DNA from 4 places in the Photobacterium leiognathi genome. Region 4 is predicted to be linked to each of the others. Evidence: predicted binding sites of a transcription regulator. Region 4 holds the regulator's gene; each other region holds the start of a gene.
What was found. The regulator PurR, encoded in region 4, represses purine synthesis genes. The targets are predictions, from matches to a motif close to TNANGNAAACGTTTNCNTNA.
Positions count from the first base shown of each region.

Region 1: the regulator PurR is predicted to act here: its motif matches at 1,623-1,642, upstream of purM (phosphoribosylformylglycinamidine cyclo-ligase).
Region 2: the regulator PurR is predicted to act here: its motif matches at 1,274-1,293, upstream of glyA (serine hydroxymethyltransferase).
Region 3: the regulator PurR is predicted to act here: its motif matches at 1,564-1,583, upstream of folD (bifunctional methylenetetrahydrofolate dehydrogenase/methenyltetrahydrofolate cyclohydrolase FolD).

Region 1 is NZ_CP131601.1:679,661-683,286, forward strand. Features, by position in the region: gene purN (phosphoribosylglycinamide formyltransferase) at 1-516, opposite strand, end outside; gene purM (phosphoribosylformylglycinamidine cyclo-ligase) at 521-1,561, opposite strand; gene upp (uracil phosphoribosyltransferase) at 1,755-2,381, shown strand; gene Q7674_RS10200 (uracil-xanthine permease family protein) at 2,503-3,626, opposite strand, start outside.
Region 2 is NZ_CP131601.1:768,248-771,873, reverse strand. Features, by position in the region: gene glyA (serine hydroxymethyltransferase) at 1-1,198, opposite strand, end outside; gene Q7674_RS10740 (YitT family protein) at 1,590-2,204, shown strand; gene glnB (nitrogen regulatory protein P-II) at 2,284-2,622, opposite strand; gene Q7674_RS10730 (hypothetical protein) at 2,723-3,127, opposite strand; gene purL (phosphoribosylformylglycinamidine synthase) at 3,307-3,626, opposite strand, start outside.
Region 3 is NZ_CP131601.1:2,413,125-2,416,750, reverse strand. Features, by position in the region: gene Q7674_RS17985 (hypothetical protein) at 1-432, opposite strand, end outside; gene folD (bifunctional methylenetetrahydrofolate dehydrogenase/methenyltetrahydrofolate cyclohydrolase FolD) at 640-1,497, opposite strand; tRNA gene Q7674_RS17975 (tRNA-Arg) at 1,803-1,879, shown strand; gene tig (trigger factor) at 2,354-3,626, shown strand, end outside.
Region 4 is NZ_CP131601.1:1,863,318-1,866,943, forward strand. Features, by position in the region: gene Q7674_RS15615 (FecCD family ABC transporter permease) at 1-486, shown strand, start outside; gene Q7674_RS15620 (heme ABC transporter ATP-binding protein) at 483-1,349, shown strand; gene purR (HTH-type transcriptional repressor PurR) at 1,744-2,748, shown strand; cyclic di-GMP riboswitch class I at 2,926-3,016, shown strand; gene Q7674_RS15630 (TfoX/Sxy family DNA transformation protein) at 3,153-3,626, shown strand, end outside.

The DNA of each region.
Region 1 (3,626 bases), 1.2 Mb from region 4:
TTGTACCCGAGCCGTCACTTCTTCAACGGTATCATTAGCAAAAATAGGGACTTTTGCTTGAAGAATAACAGGTCCACCATCGAGCTCTTCTGTAACAAAGTGCACGCTAGTACCATGTTCTGTATCGCCTGCATCTATCGCACGTTGATGGGTATTTAATCCTGGGTATTTTGGCAATAAAGAGGGGTGAATGTTTAACATTTTCCCTTTAAAGCGACGGACAAAATCACCGCTTAAAATACGCATAAAACCAGCAAGGATCACCACATCAGGGTTGAATTGCTCAATACGTTCAGCCAAAGCATCATCGTATTGTTCACGGTTGCCATATTGTTTAGGCGCGATATGTATCGCTTCAATATTGGCAGCACGTGCACGCTCTAATCCGTACGCATTCTCTTTATTTGAGATCACAGCAGTAATTTGACTGTTTTTAATTACGCCATTGCTGCATGCGTCAATAATCGCTTGAAGATTACTGCCGCTACCTGAAATAAGGACGACGATATTATTCATGGTATTACTTGATCTCAACTTGCTCTTCGCTCTCTGCAGCATTGGCAATTTCACCTAATAGCCATGCATTTTCGCCTTCAGCATTTAGGATATCAATAGCTTGTTGTGCTTGCGCTTGTGGTAGGGCAATCACTAAGCCTACACCACAGTTGAACGTGCGGTACATTTCGTAAGTTTCTACGTTACCTGCCGTTTGTAGCCAGTTGAAGATAGCAGGCCATTGCCAGCTATCACCATTAACAACAGCTTTTGTGCCTTTTGGTAGCACACGTGGGATATTTTCCCAGAAACCACCGCCAGTTATATGAGAAATCGCGTGAACATCACAGCTTTCCATCATTTTCAGCGTTGATTTTACGTAAATTTTGGTTGGTGTTAACAGGTGATCAGAAAGTGTTTTACCTTCTAATTCTTCGTTTAAGTCAGCGTTTGAAACTTCAATGATCTTACGGATAAGTGAGTAACCGTTTGAGTGAGGACCACTTGAACCAACAGCGATAAGAGCATCACCAGCTGTTACTTTTGAACCATCAATGATATCGGCTTTTTCAACCACACCGACACAGAAACCAGCAACATCGTAATCTTCACCGTGGTACATACCTGGCATCTCAGCCGTTTCACCACCGATCAATGCACAACCTGATTGAATACAGCCTTCACCAATGCCAGTAACAACACTTGCTGCTGTATCGACATCCAGCTTACCTGTCGCGTAGTAATCAAGGAAGAACAAAGGCTCTGCACCTTGAACAATAAGATCGTTAACACACATAGCAACAAGATCGATACCGATAGAATCGTGCTTATTTAAATCCATAGCTAAGCGAAGTTTAGTACCTACGCCATCAGTACCTGATACTAAAACAGGCTCTTTATATTTGGTTGGTAGTGAACAAAGTGCACCAAAACCACCAATTCCCCCCATCACTTCTGGGCGATGCGTACGTTTTACCACCCCTTTAATACGGTCTACTAATGCATTACCAGCATCGATATCAACACCAGCATCTTTGTAACTAAGAGAAGAGTTTTTGTTGCTCACAGATGATCCCTCAACGTATTAAAGTAAAAAAGCTGGGGTATGATAACAGCAGTCACAGCCTAAAGGAAAACGTTTGCGTCATTTTTTTTGACTGGGTATTAAGTAAACAGTTAAACGTTTACTACTATCAGCAATCGTTTGGCTTAGTATATAATAATGCGATTTTATTTTTTATTTGCTCGGGAGTCAGAAGATGAAGGTTGTTGAGGTAAAGCACCCACTGGTTAAACATAAGATTGGTCTTATGCGCGAAGGTGACATCAGCACTAAGCGTTTCCGTGAGTTAGCAACTGAGGTTGGTAGCCTACTGACATATGAAGCGACTTCAGACTTTGAGACAGAAAAAGTGACCATTGATGGTTGGAACGGTCCAGTTGAGATCGACCAAATCAAAGGTAAAAAAGTGACGGTAGTACCTATTCTTCGTGCTGGTCTTGGCATGATGGACGGTGTACTTGAACATATGCCAAGTGCACGTATCAGTGTTGTTGGTATCTACCGTGATGAAGAAACACTTGAGCCTGTACCATACTTCAACAAGCTAGCATCAAACATCGATGAGCGTATTGCGCTGGTTGTTGATCCAATGCTGGCAACTGGTGGTTCTATGATTGCGACACTAGATCTTTTAAAAGAGCACGGTTGTACGCAATTTAAAGTTCTAGTACTAGTGGCTGCACCTGAAGGTATTGCAGCATTAGAAAAAGCACACCCAGATGTTGAGCTATACACTGCAGCTATCGATGAGAAGCTAAATGACAAAGGCTACATCGTTCCTGGTCTTGGTGATGCAGGCGATAAGATCTTCGGTACTAAGTAATTAGTAAACAAGATTTAAATAAAAACCGGACGCCATGTCCGGTTTTTTATATTCAGAGCTTATAAAGTGATAAGTTCAGTATAAGCTAACGTTAAATAACGTTAACTTAATTCATCGCGACTTATAGATGTTCAGTACCTTCAATTTGCGCATTATCAACGATATGATTTTCGCCTAAATCTTGTGGCAAGATCAGGTTAAGAACAATCGCGACAATACCGCATAAGCTCACACCTTGCAGGCTGAACTCACCAATACCAAATGCCATCCCACCAATACCAAATACCAGTGTTACCGCAACAATTACAAGGTTACGGGCTTTGTGTAAATCGACTTGGTTTTTGATCAGTGTATTTAGACCAACGGTTGCTATAGAGCCGAATAGCAAGATCATGATCCCGCCCATTACAGGCACAGGGATGGTTTGTAGCATTGCGCCTAATTTACCTACGAACGCTAATACTAATGCAGTAATTGCCGCCCATGTCATGATCACAGGATTAAATGCTTTCGTTAGCATTACCGCACCCGTTACTTCAGAGTAAGTAGTATTAGGCGGTGCGCCCACCATAGAGGCTGCAATCGTCGCAATACCGTCACCAGCCATTGTACGGTGCAGGCCTGGCTTTTTCAGGTAGTCTTTACCTGTTACGTTGGAAATCGCTAGCATGTCGCCCACGTGCTCAACTGCAGGTGCAATGGCAACAGGGATCATGAAAAGGACAGCGTTAATATTAAACTCAGGGAAAGTGAAGTTAGGAAGTGCTAACCAACTTGCATTATGCACCGGGGTAAAGTCCACCACACCGAATGCTAAACTTGCTAAATATCCTGAAGTAATACCACCTACAATCGGTACTAATTTTAAGATGCCTTTGGCAAACACACTTAAGCCAATGGTCACGATTAATGAAATGGCTGAAATCCATAGCGCAGTGTCATGTGCGATAAGCTGAACACCACCGTCACCTGTTTTACCTACAGCCATATTCACAGCTGCTGGCGCTAAACCTAAACCGATGACCATGATCACCGGGCCAACAACTACAGGTGGTAGCAGTTTATGAATAAAGCCAACACCGCGAATTTTAATCACAGCACCCATCAAAACATAAACAATACCCGCCATCATCAAGCCACCCATGGTGCTTGCAACACCCCAAGCTTGGATACCGTACATAATTGGAGCAATAAACGCGAAAGATGAGGCTAGGAAGATAGGAACAGAACGTTTGGTAACAAGCT
Region 2 (3,626 bases), 1.1 Mb from region 4:
CAGCAATAACAGTTTCGTTATCGATGTTATCTAATACATCACACATCCAACCCGCTAGCTGACGAGCATCTTCTGCTGTGAAACCACGACGAGTGATTGACGGTGTACCAACACGGATACCCGATGTTACGAATGGGCTACGTGGATCGTTTGGTACGCTGTTTTTGTTAACAGTGATGTTAGCGGCACCTAGTGCAGCATCAGCTTCTTTACCTGTAATGCCTTTGTCGATCAAATCAACAAGGAATAGGTGGTTTTCTGTGCTACCAGATACAATCTTGTAACCGCGTTCTAGGAATTCACCAACCATTACTTTCGCGTTTTCAACAACACGTGCTTGGTATTCTTTAAACTCTGGCTCCATTGCTTCTTTAAATGCTACCGCTTTTGCAGCGATAACGTGCATTAGAGGACCACCTTGACCACCAGGGAATACAGCAGAGTTCAGTTTCTTGTAAAGATCTTCACCTTCGTTAGAAAGGATCAAACCACCACGAGGACCTGCTAGTGTTTTGTGCGTTGTTGTTGTCACAACGTGTGCATGTGGTACTGGGTTCGGGTAAACACCTGCAGCAATAAGACCGGCTACGTGTGCCATATCAACGAAGAAGTACGCGCCTACTTTGTCTGCGATTTCACGCATGCGTTTCCAGTCAACAACTTGAGAGTAAGCTGAGAAACCACCGATGATCATCTTTGGTTTGTGCTCAAGCGCTAAAGCTTCAACTTCTGCGTAATCGATTTGACCGTTTTCATCGATACCGTAAGGAATAACGTTGTATAACTTACCTGAGAAGTTTACTGGTGAACCGTGTGTTAGGTGACCACCGTGTGCAAGGCTCATGCCTAATACGGTATCGCCAGCATTCAGTAGAGCCATGTAAACAGCATTGTTTGCTTGTGAACCAGAGTGTGGCTGAACGTTCGCATATTCTGCGCCAAACAGTTGGCAAGCACGATCAATTGCAAGTTGCTCTGCTTTATCAACAAATTCACAACCGCCGTAGTAACGCTTACCTGGGTAACCTTCAGCATACTTGTTTGTTAGCTGAGAACCCTGAGCTTCCATCACGCGCGGGCTGGTGTAGTTTTCAGAAGCGATTAACTCGATGTGTTCTTCCTGACGAGCTGTCTCTTCTTGAATCGCCGCAAATAGTTCCGCATCATAATCAGCAATATTCATATCGCGCTTTAGCATGTGTATCTCCTGATTCAGCTAATTTAAATACCATTTTGAGCAAAAACTGAAAAATCGCAATGCTAGGCGCCACGCGGACGCAAACGTTTTCGTCTTGCTTAAGAATTATCGTCTATCTTACAGAAATTGATCTAAATCAGGTAGCCCTAATTGATTTTTTTCTTCATGAATATGTCAGTTTATTTTCATTCCGCCATGAATTTTTTTCATGCCAAAAAACCTGAACAAATCGATTTTTAATTTATCAATAAGGCAAGCTTTTTTAAAACAAAGTCATTTACAAAAATGTAAACGATAACTTACAACAGGTAATTATAGATTTCAGCCCATTACTTTTATAAATTCCCGTTAACTTTTACTATTGCGCCATTATTTACAAGGAGTATCCGGATTGAGTAGTAGTAAACATCCTCTGCATGAAAATCTCATGGCGATTTTAACAGGGACATTCATTGTCGCGCAGGGCATCTTTTTCCTTCAGCAAAGTCAGCTTTTAACGGGAGGCACCACGGGCCTTGCGTTGTTACTTACCCATTTTGTCGATATCTCTTTTGGTAAGCTGTACTTTTTGATGAACTGTCCATTTTACCTAATGGCATGGTTTAGAATGGGACGAAGCTTTGCTATCACCAGCATTCTCTCTGGTGCGCTTGTCTCGCTGATGGTTGATAACATGCATTATGTGCTCACAATCAGCTGGCTAAATCCGATTTATTGCGCTGTCATTGGTGGCTTATTGATGGGACTAGGTATGCTGATCTTATTTCGTCATCACACCAGTTTGGGCGGGTTCAATGTACTGGTACTGTTTATTCAAGATAAATTTGGTATTTCAGCGGGTAAAATCCAAATGTCGATTGATATTAGTATCTTAGTGGCGTCTTTCTTCTTTGTCAGTCCAACTATTTTACTGTTATCTATTCTCGGTGCTGTAATGCTAAACCTTGTGCTTGCGATGAATTACAAACCAGGACGTTATAACCCTGTTATGCCTGATGTGAACTAACACTGCAGGCAATATACGAACAAATAAAAAGAGGCATTACATAAATGTAATGCCTCTTTTTAAAATCTTGTAAATGGTATTAGATTGCGTCTTCGTCTTCTTCACCCGTACGGATACGTACTACGCGCTCAATATCAAACATGAAGATCTTACCATCACCAATCTTACCCGTTTGCGCTGTTTCTACGATAGTATCAATACACTGCTCTGCCACTTCGTCGCACACAACAATTTCAATTTTTACTTTAGGTAGAAAATCAACCATGTATTCAGCACCACGGTATAGCTCGGTATGCCCTTTCTGACGTCCAAATCCTTTCACTTCAGAAACAGTCATGCCAGTAATACCCACTTCTGCTAGTGCTTCACGCACGTCATCAAGCTTAAATGGCTTAATAATGGCTTCAATCTTTTTCATCATCATCATCCTTTACATAGCTGAAGTCATAAAATTACTTTCAACCAACTGATTTAATTAAACTCATTATTACAGATCCCATCTCTAAATTTAAGTCTCTTTAAACTTCGTATATCAGGTTTCTATCCATTCTTCGTAATAATAGAAAAACAGAATAAATTAACACTAAGCTATTTATTGCTAAGATCATGTGTCCACGATAAGCAATAGAGATCAAATCAGGCAAATATGGAATCAGGCTTAATTTCATAAACATTGTGGTCGCTGGAATGTAAAAATACAGCGGGATAAAACCCCATTTCGCTTCTTTGAATAATCCAATACAAGCCAGTACACCAGAGATGAAAACAAGAAGAAGGATAATATCAGGGACGATAGCGATTAGTGAGTCGCTAAAGAGATGCTTAAATAAATCAGCCTGACGGAAAAGGCTCAATGCGACAAGCAGTGAAAGCACTTTCGATGCAACACGTAAACGCGTTGGTGTGGGAATATCCTGCCCCATAACTCATTCCTTTTGGGTAATAGTATTTCTATTACATTCTATTCCCGCAATTATAACCGTCTCTTTTCATTTCTTAATGTGATTCTTATCAATTACGAGATTAATCACCCAATATTTATTCATGTAGAATAAAAAACCGCCCATAACAGAGCGGTTTTATCATTATTCATTGGTGATTATTAACCAATGTTAACACGCGCATTTCGGAACATACGCATCCATGGGCTGTTTTCACTCCAGTCATCTGGATGCCATGAGTTCGCAACGGTTCTAAATACACGCTCAGGGTGTGGCATCATAATCGTTACACGACCATCGGTGGTGGTTACACCTGTAATACCATTTGGTGAACCATTCGGGTTCGCCGGGTATTGCTCTGTTAGTTTGCCGTAGTTATCGATGTAACGAAGTGCGACTGTATCTGCTTGCTCTAGCGCTGCTAAGTGCTCGGCATTACGTACTTCAACACGACCTTCACCGTGAGATACAGCAATTGGCA
Region 3 (3,626 bases), 550 kb from region 4:
ATTTTTAACAGGAGAAAGGACGAAATAATATATAGCGATAAGAGCTAAAACGATCAGTATTATAATAAGTACAAAAAATAAAATAGTATAAAGTTTAATATCACTCATGATCGATTTAGATGCGGTGATAATAGGTGTGCTAGTTTGAGCGACAGCTTTAGGTAGTGCAGCAACAGATTGGTTAAATGTTTGTGCTAATGTATCAATATGCTTAAATGTATCAATAGTAGCGGCTTGTTGCTCTGGTGTAAGGTTAGGGTGCTTAGCCATTGTTTGTAATGATGCAGCCATTTTTTCAATAGATTGCGCCGCTATGTTTGCTGGTTGCTCGATACCAGAAAGATCTACACCAACATTAAAAACCACTAATGCTTTATTATCATTAGGCTTGGTTATATTTTTATTAATATGTATATCTTGGTTACTTGCCAAGGATAAAGACGAAAATAAAATACAGAATGTAATTAAAAAGAAGCGTAAAAATACAGCATTGATATCTCAGACTTATCAGAAAAACAAATATATAAAAATAAAGAATTAATATGCCTTAATTATATCTGATAATAGATATTAAGCAGTAAAAGATATTTGAACGTGATTTAAAAGAAAAGAGCAATATTACTATTGCTCTTATTTATATTATTCAGCGTGAAATTGTTCACAGGCCAACATTGTATTTTCAATGAGGGTTGCCACTGTCATTGGTCCTACACCACCAGGTACTGGTGTGATGTGTTTTGCTCTTTGGCTTGCAACATCAAATTCTACATCACCACAAAGCTTACCTGTTTTTAATCGGTTAATGCCAACATCAATCACCGTTGCACCTTCTTTGATCCATGATCCTGGAATAAAGTTAGGCTTACCTACCGCAACCACAAGAATATCAGCGCGACGAACATGGCTTTCAAGATCTTGTGTAAATCGGTGACAGGTTGTTGTTGTTGCGCCACCTAACAATAATTCAAGTGTCATTGGGCGACCAACAATATTAGAAGCACCAACAATTACTGCTTCTTTGCCGCGCACCTGAATATTATAGCGCTCTAACAGTGTCATTACGCCTTTAGGCGTACATGAACGTAGTTTAGGTATGCGTTGGCTTAAACGACCTACATTATATGGGTGGAAACCATCAACATCTTTTTCAGGATCAATACGCTCTAAAATACGGGTGCTATCCATGCCTGCTGGTAACGGCAATTGCACCAAGATGCCATCGATAATGGGATCAAGGTTGAGCTCATCAATAAGAAGTAGTAACTCTTCTTCTGTTGATGTTGCAGGTAAATCAAAGGATTTTGACACGAACCCAACTTCTTCACAGGCTTTACGTTTACTGCCGACATAAATTTGAGAAGCAGGATCTTGTCCTACAAGTACGACAGCTAAGCCTGGCGCACGAAGACCTGCATCAACACGAGCTTTAACTCTCGCAGCAACTTCCTGTCTAACTGTTTGGGAGATCAATTTCCCATCAATAATTTGAGCGGTCATGGTGATCCTTTTTATATTGGCTGAGCATAATGGAGATATTGTGTCAGAAAAAGATGATATTAGCTATAGCGCAAACGTTTGCTTTTCTTGTATTACTCGTGTGTATTTGATGGGCAATTGAATATCCGTTTAATAGAAAGAGGGGGAGGGGTTAATGATATTAGGTAGGAAAAATCGAAATTAAAACAGATTGATTTAACTTTAATCGGTTGATGTCTTAAATCATGAAAAATAAAGTAAACGTATTGACCTAAGCTTTTTGCTCCGTATAATCCGACCTCGTAACTTCACGTTACATCAATGATGCGCCCTTAGCTCAGCTGGATAGAGCACGTCCCTTCTAAGGATGTGGTCGCAGGTTCGAATCCTGCAGGGCGTGCCATTTCCTTCTCTATTAAAGCTCTTCTTGTTTACATTCATAGTTTAATTCTTCCATTTCACAATATCGTTTTTAGCTTATTGTCTTATTACCTAGCATTTGCTTTGTTACGCACCTATCATTCAAAAAATGCATCAAATAGGCTGTTTTTCCAACATTTGAACACAAAAATCGCATATTAGACTGATTATTTTCTCTTTCCCCCTTGAAATGCTCAATCTAGCCCCTATCTTGTGTTTCAGTTGTAGAGCGAGATAGCAGTTTAGTCTATCGAACCTCGACGGCACGTTTGTGTGTCGTTATAATGACGCGCTTTAATTTCTAGGTTGAATGAACATCTCTGACAGTTTAGAAATAAAGTAAAAGAATTTAGGCGTTATGGTTTATGAGCCGTAACACGAAAAGGATGCCACCGTCAGTAAATGGCTGTTCGGCAACATCACTCAGAGAACTGAGTAAGTTTTGAGGTTAAATATAATGCAAGTTACCGTTGAAACCACTGAAGGCCTAGAACGCCAACTAACTATCACTGTTCCTGCTGCAAACATCGAAGATGCAGTAACAGCTGAGCTAAAGAAAATTGCTAAGACTCGTCGTTTCGACGGTTTCCGCCCAGGTAAAGCACCACTTAAGATGGTTGCTAAAATGTTTGGTGCATCTGTACGTCAAGACATCCTAGGTGAAGTTATGCACCGCCACTTTATCGAAGCTATCGTTAAAGAAAAAATTAACCCAGCAGGCGCACCTACTTTCACTCCAGTAGAAATCGCTGAAGGTAAAGATCTAGTATTCAAAGCAACTTTTGAAGTATTCTCAGAGATCGCTCTTCAAGGTCTAGACAAAGTTGTTGTTGAGAAGCCAGTTGTAGAAGTAACTGAAGCTGACGTTGACACAATGCTAGAAACGCTACGTAAGCAACAAGCTACATGGGCAGAAGTAGAAGCAGCAGCTGACGCTAACAGCCGTGTAACTATCGACTTCGTTGGTACTATCGACGGTGAAGAGTTCGAAGGCGGTAAAGCTGAAGGTTTCGCACTAGCTATGGGCCAAGGTCGTATGATCCCTGGTTTCGAAGATGGCATCGTAGGTAAGAAAGCTGGCGACGAGTTCACTGTAGAAGTGACTTTCCCAGAAGAATACCACGCAGAAAACCTAAAAGGTAAAGCTGCAGCATTCGCTATCAAGCTTCACAAAGTTGAAGCTCAAGAGCTTCCAGAACTAACTGAAGAGTTCGTTGCTAAGTTCGGCGTTGAAGACGGTTCTGTTGAAGGTCTTAAAGCTGAAGTTCGTAAGAACATGGAGCGTGAGCTTAAGCAAGCTGTTAAAGGTCGTATTAAAGATCAAGTTCTTAACGGTCTTGTTGAGCAAAACGACATCACTGTTCCTGCTGCACTTATCGATCAAGAAATCGAAGCACTACGTCAGCAAGCTGCACAACGTTTTGGCGGCGACGCTAAGAACATGCCAGAGCTTCCACGTGAACTATTCGAAGAACAAGCTAAACGTCGCGTAGTTGTTGGTCTTCTAGTGGGTGAAGTGATCAAGTCTGAAGAGCTAAAAGCAGACGAAGAGCGCGTTAAAGCAATCATCGCTGAAATGGCTTCTGCATACGAAGATCCATCAGAAGTAGTTAAGTACTACGAAACTAACGAACAGCTAATGAACAACATGCGCAATGTTGCTCTAGAAGAGCAAGCGATTGATGCACTTCTAGCGAAAGCGCAGGTTTCTGATAAAGCAGTTAGCTTCA
Region 4 (3,626 bases):
GAGGCACTGCGTGATTTATCACTGTGGTCAATGGGCTCACTGGCTGGCGCTACGTGGTCTGGGATCCTTCTTGCCTACTGTACTTTAGCGTTACTATTTAGCTACTGTTATCGCCATTGTAATAACTTGAATGCGTTCTTATTAGGTGAAGCAGAAGCCAGACACATGGGCGTCAATACTCAGCACTTAAAACGTAATCTTATTATTGTCTGTGCGGCTGGTGTTGGCATTACCGTGTCTATTTGTGGCCCTATCGGATTTATCGGCTTAGTCATCCCTCATGTCGGACGTATGCTGACAGGTCCAAATCATAAAACTTTATTGCCTATTTCAGCCCTATTAGGCGGCTTAATTTTATTAGTTGCAGATATGATCGCCCGTAGCGCTTTTTCACCACAAGAATTACCCGTTGGCATTATCACCGCTATTTTAGGTGCGCCTTTCTTTATCTATTTACTTAGCGCTCAAAAGAGGCACATTTCATGACAGCAACTGCCATTGATATTGATTTACTTAGTTCGACAGAAAACAGTTCTCAAAATAACACTTCTCTAAATACAACCAGCGTTATTCAAGCAAGAAACCTCAAACTTCGTTACGGCAATAAAATCTTATTAGATGATCTAGATTTAGATATTCATTCAGGCGAAGTCACTGCCCTTTTAGGCCCCAATGGCGCAGGGAAAAGTACCTTATTAAAAGTACTCTGTGGCGAAGTAACACCTGAATCTGGAGACGTCTCTTTTTTCGGGCAACCATTATCATCATGGGACAGAGCTACACTGGCTAAACATTTAGGCATACTGCCGCAACACAGTGCACTTTCTTTTGCGTTTACAGCAAAAGAAGTGGTGGAGTTAGGCGCAATCCCGTTACAACTAACGTCACCACAGCTTAAGTCTGTGACACAGATGATAATGGATTATGTGGATGTCGAAAACCTTGCAGATAGGCTTTACCCGACGCTTTCTGGCGGTGAAAAACAACGAATCCATTTAGCTCGGGTATTAACCCAATTAAGCCAAGCTGGTGAGCACTGTATTTTAATGCTGGATGAACCAACATCAGCCCTTGATCTAGCACATCAACATCACACCTTACAAATAGCGAAGAACATGGCAATGCAAGGTGCTGCGGTTATTGTGGTATTACATGATTTAAACCTTGCAGCGCAATACACAGATCGGATGATTTTCTTAAATGATGGGCAAATAAAAGCGGATGGTACACCGTCACAAGTACTCACTGCTGAAGTCGTAGAATCACTGTATGGTTGGCCTGTTACTGTGCATACCCACCCTATAGAAAACTACCCTTATATTTTGTCAGCAAATCATCCTATTCTTTAATGACCAGTCAGTTATTAATACTGTAAGGATGCGATAAAAATCGGATTAAGCGTGACAACGACCTGCATTTTTATAACTTATCATCAATAATTTCACTCAAGATGAACAGAAAGATTGCACAACGCAAAACACACAGTAAAATGTGAGCGCAAGCGATTACACATGTAAAAGTTGTAATAAAGATTTCGATACACTGATGCCGCATTTATTGCGGCTTTAGTTGTTTATAAGCGGTGCTCTATAAAAACGGTGCCAAATTGAATAATTAAGTAGTTAATAATTAAAGAATTTCATATCTACTAGTCTCTCAACTAGCCATCTACTACGTAATTAATCAATTGGGTACCACAACCTTTTGTCAGATCTCTATCTGACCATAATTAGAAGAATAAATATGGCAACCATTAAAGACGTTGCACGTATGGCAGGTGTATCAACCACAACTGTGTCACACGTGATCAATAAAACACGCTTTGTTGCAGAAGCAACACAGAAAAAAGTGCTGGCTGCGGTAGATGAGCTTAACTACGCACCAAGTGCTGTAGCGCGAAGCTTAAAATGTAATACAACTCGTACCATTGGTATGTTGGTAACAAAATCAACCAACCCATTTTTTGCTGAAGTTGTACATGGCGTTGAAGAGTATTGTTACGGCGCAGGTTACACCCTGATCCTATGTAACACTGAAGGCAATCTTGAAAAACAACGTGATTACCTACGCATGCTGGCAGAAAAGCGTGTTGATGGCCTACTGGTAATGTGTAGCGATCTTGATCAAAAGCTACTTGAACTACTAGAGCGTCAAAACGATCTGCCAATGGTTATCATGGACTGGGGCCCAGATAAGCCACATACAGACAATATTCAAGATAACGCTGAAACTGGCGGCTATATTGCGACTAAACACTTTATCGATAACGGCCATAAGAAAATTGGCTGTCTATCAGGTCAAGGTGATAAGTCTACTTGTCATGAGCGCCTAAAAGGTTTCCGTAAAGCAATGGCCGAAGCAGACTTAAGCGTTAATGAAGATTGGCTACTTGAAGGTGACTTCGAGTGTGAATCAGCGGTTGAAGCGGCGAAAAAGTTCATTGCAATGAAAGAGCGCCCTACTGCTATCTTCTGTTTCAACGACATCATGGCAATGGCAATGATCAGTACCTTTGAGCAAGCAGGCCTACGTATTCCTGATGATATCTCTATCATTGGTTACGACAACATTGACCTTGCACCGTACTTTGCACCGCCACTAACAACAATCCACCAGCCTAAGCGTCGTTTAGGTAAAACTGCAGTGGAAATTTTGCTAGATCGTGTTAAAGACAAGAATCACGCTCGTCAAACTTTTGAAATGACACCAGAGCTTGTTGCGAGAAAGTCGGTTAAAGATCTCAACTAACGAGATTGACCTTGGTAAGTTTAGAAAAAGCCGATAAGTTTAACTTGTTGGCTTTTTTTTACTTTTTTAAAAAAGATTTATGCTCACCATAAGATAAGAACAATTACCTGAAGCAATATCACACTTTTGAGAGCTTGGATTTAATATTAAAACTAATATTTAATATAACTTTATATAGTCACGAACAGGCAAATTAATTGAAAGATTAAGACGCAAAACTTCCGGCCTAAAAATTAATTTTTTAATTCATGGTAGCGGAGTTACCGAAGGATTATAATTAGGCCGCCAATATAATGACATTTATTTTAACAATATATTGACAAGCCTAATGTGAAGATTAATTAATCTAATTCCTCGCTCTTGATGTTTAGGTGACACTCATATTTTTTTCACCGAGTAGAAGCATGGATAAACCAATATTAAAAGATTCATTAAAATTATTTGACCATTTTGGATCTGTAAAATCACGGTCGATGTTTGGCGGTTTTGGCATTTTTGCTGGTGATACAATGTTTGCATTAGTTGTGAATGATAAACTTCATTTACGAGCAAACGCTGAAACCGAAAAGGAATTCAAACAAGCTGGCTTGGAGCCTTACGTTTACAAAAAACGTGGGTTCCCTGTTGTAACCAAGCACTACGCAATACCAGATAACTGGTGGGACGAACCTGAAAAGATCGTTGCACAAGGTAGGTATTCCTTGGAAGCCGCAGAAAAAGACAAGCAAGAAAAGGAGAGTTGTGTACCTGACCGTATAAAGGACTTACCAAACCTACGGTTATCAAATGAAAGAATGCTTAAAAAAGCAGGCATAGAGACTATCGAACAACTTCAAGCAGCTGGTGCATTAGGTGCATATCAAGCGCTACAAAAAGCG